Pedobacter ginsengisoli: one gene and its partner. The protein of the gene in region 1 interacts with the protein of each later gene in a pairwise test. Links are inferred from orthologs where the notes say so. Each region holds a gene or a part of one and is shown in the gene's direction. Other genes may lie near its edges.

What was found. The genes of interacting proteins can lie anywhere in the genome.
Region 2: the proteins of CPT03_RS21025 (region 1) and ung interact in binary tests that used the Escherichia coli proteins (3 or more experiments, as listed by UniProt). The link is inferred for Pedobacter ginsengisoli from one-to-one orthologs.

Annotation. Positions count from the first base shown.
Region 1 is NZ_CP024091.1:4,996,216-4,999,123, reverse strand. What follows is about bases 20-2,906. They hold CPT03_RS21025 (nucleoside-diphosphate kinase), read left to right. Parts: upstream 20-1,196; coding sequence 1,197-1,616; downstream 1,617-2,906. Other genes in these bases: CPT03_RS21015 (DUF721 domain-containing protein), read right to left, coding at 2,685-2,906; CPT03_RS22915 (hypothetical protein), read left to right, coding at 2,503-2,670; CPT03_RS21020 (FKBP-type peptidyl-prolyl cis-trans isomerase), read left to right, coding at 1,709-2,449; CPT03_RS21030 (DHH family phosphoesterase), read right to left, coding at 20-1,002. In the rest of the region: more of CPT03_RS21030, read right to left, coding at 1-19; more of CPT03_RS21015, read right to left, coding at 2,907-2,908. UniProt on the Escherichia coli protein: Major role in the synthesis of nucleoside triphosphates other than ATP. The ATP gamma phosphate is transferred to the NDP beta phosphate via a ping-pong mechanism, using a phosphorylated active-site intermediate.
Region 2 is NZ_CP024091.1:676,974-679,959, reverse strand. The notes cover bases 7-2,971. They hold ung (uracil-DNA glycosylase), read left to right. Parts: upstream 7-1,132; coding sequence 1,133-1,810; downstream 1,811-2,971. Other genes in these bases: CPT03_RS02750 (metal-dependent transcriptional regulator), read left to right, coding at 2,429-2,971; CPT03_RS02755 (Lrp/AsnC family transcriptional regulator), read right to left, coding at 1,817-2,287; CPT03_RS02765 (thioredoxin family protein), read left to right, coding at 657-1,130; CPT03_RS02770 (hypothetical protein), read right to left, coding at 7-510. In the rest of the region: more of CPT03_RS02770, read right to left, coding at 1-6; more of CPT03_RS02750, read left to right, coding at 2,972-2,986. UniProt on the Escherichia coli protein: Excises uracil residues from the DNA which can arise as a result of misincorporation of dUMP residues by DNA polymerase or due to deamination of cytosine.

The DNA of each region.
Region 1 (2,908 bases):
TAATTGTGTTTTATATTCTATCAATACCGATTTAAATTGCTCAATCGTATCCTCTAAATTCTTATCCGAAAATCCTCCTGCCGCATTCCTGTGCCCTCCTCCATTAAAGTATTTCTTACAAATCTCATTAGCAGGGAAATCGCCGGTAGAGCGCAAAGATAATTTAACTTTATCAGTTCTTTCAATAATAAATGCAGCAAGCCTTATTCCATTTACAGATAAAGCATAATTTACTATCCCCTCCGTATCACCTGTAACTATATTATACTGCTTTAATTCTTCTTTAGTAACAGAAATAATTGCCGTATTAAACTCCCTTAGTATCTCTAACTTGTTACTTATGCAATGTCCTAAAAATCTCAACCTGTTTTCAGTAGCATTATCATATACCAACTGATGAATCCTCCAGTGCTCTGCACCAAGATCAATCAGATCGGCCGCAATGCGGTATACTTCTGAAGTAGCTGATGGAAACCTGAAATTACCCGAATCAGTCATTATACCTGTATAAAGACAGGCAGCAATATCTTTATTCATTTTTGCTCCATCGCCAAGTTCATTTACAATAAAATCATAAACTAACTGAGCCGCAGCACAGGCATTAATACTCCAGTGGCGATAATCATCAAAATCTTCAGGCTCCAGATGATGGTCGATCATTAATTTATAAGCTCCAGATGCCCTTACCAACTCGCCAAGTTCGTTAATTCTAACAAGGCTATTAAAGTCAAGACAAAAGATCATTGCAGCCTCGGCAACCAATGCAGCCGATTGCTCAGGTTGTTCTGTATAAATAATTACATCAGAATTATTAGGCAGCCAATGCAAAAAATACGGATAATCTGTTGGTGTTATCACCTTAACATGATGCCCCAATTGAATCAAATAAGCATATAAGCCCAAAGAAGAGCCCATTGCATCCCCATCAGGTTTATGATGAGTAGTGATCACTATTTTTTGCGGCGTAGCCAGCAATGATTTTATTTCTGAAATAGATAACATAATTTTCGGTCGCAAAGCTAACGAATTAATATTTAATGATTAATTGAACCTATTATATTTCCTCTATAATCCAATTAATTTTGAAAACAGAGTCCCGAGCGACTTAATTTCTTTTACACAGCGGCAATTATATATAAATTTCAAACTTTAATATTAACAGTATTAAATGTAATTTTGCAAAAAATTTGAAATAAATGACAACGAACAGAACTTTTACCATGATTAAGCCTGATGCTGTTGCAAATGGGCATATTGGTGCAATTATTAATGATATAACTGCAGCTGGCTTTAAAATCATCGCATTAAAATACACTCAATTAACGCCTGAAACTGCTGGTAAATTTTACGAAGTACATAAAGAACGTCCTTTTTACGCTGATTTAGTAAGCTTTATGTCTTCAGGACCTATCATTGCTGCTATTTTAGAAAAAGATAATGCAATTGAAGATTTCAGGACTCTTATTGGTGCTACCAACCCTGCAGAAGCAGCTGAAGGTACTATCCGCAGAAAGTATGCAAAATCTATCGATGCAAATGCTGTTCACGGTTCAGACTCAAACGAAAACGCTGCTATTGAAGGCGATTTCTTCTTTACCGCTGCTGAGCGTTTCTAGAAAAAACTCCTAATTACCCTGCATGCTCAAAATTTTAATAACATGCAGGGTAATTATCATAAGTTTGTACCTTTCGGAACAAATTTATTAAAATGAAGAAGATCGCTATCGCACTTTTATTACCACTATGCTCAGTTGCAGCAATTGCACAGACAAGTAAAAAGCCTACCACTACCCCTAAAAAAACAACCGCTACTAAAAGCGTACAAAAACCAATCGCCAAGCCTGTATTTAAATCTACGTTAGACTCGGCAAGTTATTCGTTCGGAATAACAATGGCCAGCAACATGAAAAAAGATGGTTTAAATGCTATCAATTACGACTTAATGATGCAAGGCATGAAAGATGCTTTTAACGAAAAGCCTTTTGCCTTAACAACACAAGCATCACAATCAGCCATCAATAATCTATTCGTAACCCTTAGCAAAAAGAAGTTCGGGCCGGCTATTGCAGAAGGGACTGCATTCCTGGAAAACAACAAAAAACAACCCGGAGTTCAGGTTACTGCAAGCGGTTTGCAATATCAGGTAATTACAAAAGGCACAGGCGCTATGCCCAAAGCTACCGATTCAGTACTTGTACATTATAAAGGAACGCTGCTAAACGGCAAACAGTTTGATAGCTCGTATGATAGAAATGAACCTATATCGTTCCCGCTTAGCAATGTTATTCCTGGATGGACAGAAGGAGTACAACTAATGCCTGCAGGTTCAAAGTATAAATTCTTTATACCATACAACCTTGCCTATGGCGAGCGTGGCGCTGGTCAGGACATCCCTCCTTACAGCACACTAATATTTGAAATTGAACTACTTAAAGTAAACGGACAGTAAATCTAAAACTATTTGTCGTAAGATTTTGTTAGGTACATTAAAACACAAAGCTTATGATAACCAAAAGATTTTTCCCGCTTGCAATTATTGCATTTCTATCAACCACATTAGCCAGTTGCGACTTAATTCAAGGAATTTTTAAAGCAGGAGTTTGGACCGGAGTAATCGTTGTAGTACTGGTACTGGCGCTAATTATTTGGTTGATCAGCAAGATATTTTAAATAAGTAAAAATCACTACAGGAACACAATATCTGTAATCACTTCAGTGCCGGCATGTTCATTTATCTTTTGAATAATGCCGGCTCTAACCATCAGCAATTCATTTTTAACTACCGACGATTCAAGCCTTACAAACAATTTCTTGTGCGCAATGTAGATTTGAGTAGTCCTGTTTGCAACAGCCTTACCCATTAATTCGGGCCAAAAAGCAACAACAGACGTTTCATCAAACCGCCCTT
Region 2 (2,986 bases), 4.3 Mb from region 1 along the record:
CATCATTCCAAGCTGATCCTTCATTTGTTTTATCTGATCAGCAAGTAGCTTATTCTTATCTGCCTTCTTTGCTTCAGTCAGATACATTTGTGCTTCTCTCTTATTTCTTTTTGCCATAGATATTCCAGCTAAACTTAATTTAGCTAAGGCAATATTATGATCCATATGCAGACCTAAAGAAAGTGCTTTCTTAAAATATTTTTCTGACTGCATAGGAGCCTTTCTAGACTCAATAAGACCAATCAAAAGATTATAATAGCCCTGTTGAACCCGAATTAATTGCTTTTCATAATTGGTAATTCTTTTTAAGAAGGCTTCGGCCTTAACCATGTTGTCCTTTCTTAAAAACCACTGAGCAAGCAGCATATTCTCATTATAAAAATAGGTTACAAGAATTAGGATACCAATAAAAACACCAAGAATACCCCATCCCCAGAAACTGAAAAACATAAGTGCTATAGAAGCTCCCAACACAACAAAACCTAAAATAAGACGAACTATATTTGGCATATCCTTTTATATTTTTTTTGCAAATATCGTGTTTAAATACCAAAAAACAGATTTAAAATTATAATTTAAACAAAAAAGAAATCATGTTCCTTTCATGTTTTACCTAAAGATTTTCAAAATATGAATAGATTTACAAATCTTTAATTATGGAAACCACAGCGCCGCATATTAATAAGCAAGTAGAAGATTCCTCAACTGGCGAAATCATTCTATTAAATACCTGTACCCGTGATGCTATAACAACATTTCCATCTATGAGGAAAATGTATGACAATGGGTACTCAAAATATATTCCTGAATCTGGTGCTTTAAACGAAATAGAGCTTTTATTAAAAGGCAAAACTATTACCATTGTTTTAGGAACATGGTGCGGTGATAGCCGTGAACAATTACCCCATTTTCTAAAAACGACAGATGCATCGTCGCTTGATAAAAAAGACATAACTTTTATCTGTGTAGATAGAACAAAAAAAGCGGAAAATGGGTCATTAGAGAACTTAAATATAGATCGTGTACCAACCTTTATTATTTATGACGATGAAAAAGAGCTCGGTCGGATTATTGAAAAACCAATTATAAGTATTGAAGAAGATTTGGCACTTATATTATCAAAAAACTAAATATGTCGATTACTTTAGAGAAGAGCTGGCTTAAAGAACTAGATGCCGAATTTGAAAAGAGCTATATGAAAGATCTAAAAACTTTCTTACAGCAGGAAAAGCAAAAAGGCATCACAGTATACCCTAAGGGATCAGAGGTTTTTAATGCATTAGATCATACCCCATTTGATAAAGTTAAGGTAGTGATTTTAGGGCAAGACCCTTATCATGGACAAGGACAGGCTCATGGTTTATCTTTTTCAGTTCAAAAAGGTGTTACAGTTCCTCCTTCTTTAAAGAACATATATAAAGAACTTGTTACTGATATTGAGGGATTTTCGACTCCTTCCCATGGCAATTTAACCAAATGGGCTGATGAAGGAGTTTTGTTGCTTAATGCTACTTTAACGGTCAGAGCCCACGAAGCAGGATCTCATCAGGGTAAGGGTTGGGAAATATTTACCGACAAAATAATAAATCAACTATCTGAACATAGAAAGGGCCTAGTTTTCCTTTTATGGGGTAGATATGCCCAAAATAAATCGACATTAATTGATCAGACCAAACACACTATTTTGACGGCAGCCCATCCATCTCCTTTCTCGGCCTATAATGGATTTTTTGGGTGCAGGCATTTTTCTAAGGCCAATGCTATTTTAGAAAAACAAGGTCTTAGTGCAATTAACTGGCAAATTATCTAAAAGAAATTAGTATTCCAAAGGAACGATTGGCTCCTTTTTGGTAGTAGACATGATCATCATTGTCTGAAAAGTTTTAACTACAGATATTTTACTGATCTTATCCATAATTAAACGTTCATAAGCCTTAATGTCATTAACGTAAACCTTAAGTAAGAAATCGGCTTGTCCAGTAACGTGGTGACATTCTGTAATTTCTTTAATCTGATTTACCTCATCCAAAAAGATCTGTATGGTATTATTTTTATGAAAATCAAGTTGAACCTGAATAAAAGTTTTAATGCCTAAACCTAACTTCTCTTCGTCAACAAGGGCATGGTAGCTTTTGATAAAACCCGACATTTCTAATTTACGTACTCTTTCTAGTGTTGGCGCTGGTGAAAGGCCTATCTCCTGAGATAACAATAAGTTGGTTATCCTTCCATTTTCTTGTAGTAATTTAAGAATTTTAAAATCAGTTTTATCTAGTTCTGCTGCCATTAGTTTATCAATAATTTTCCAAAGGTAGAATAAGAATCCATTACCTACCAAATTTTATTCTAAAATTGTTACAATTATTTATAGTTTATTTTTTGATATTTTTTTTTAGATTTGCCTAAACTTATTGTTAGATAACTATAAATGCAATCGTTAACAGAGGAAAACTATCTTAAAATCATTTACCACCTTTCGCTTAATACTGAAGGTGCAATACAAACAAATGCCATAGCAGACAGAATACAGACCAAGGCTGCTTCAGTTACTGATATGATAAAGAAATTAGCTGACAAGCAATTAGTTGATTACAAAAAATATCAGGGAGTAAAACTTACAGAATCAGGAAAAACGGTTGCCATTAACATTGTAAGAAGACATAGGCTTTGGGAGGTATTTCTTGTTGAGAAGCTAAGTTTTAAGTGGGATGAGGTGCATGATATAGCAGAAGAACTTGAGCACATTAAATCTTCAGAGCTCATTGAACGATTAGATGAATTTCTGGCCTTTCCAAGAAACGATCCTCACGGCGATCCTATTCCCGATAAGAACGGGAATTTCGAAAACACAATTTTTATTAAACTAAGTAAGCTTAAAGCCGGAGATAAAGGACTAATTATGGGTGTTAGCGAGCACTCTTCTCTCTTTTTACAACATCTGGAAAAATTAGGTTTAACGCTAGGCAAACAAATAAAGATCACAGAA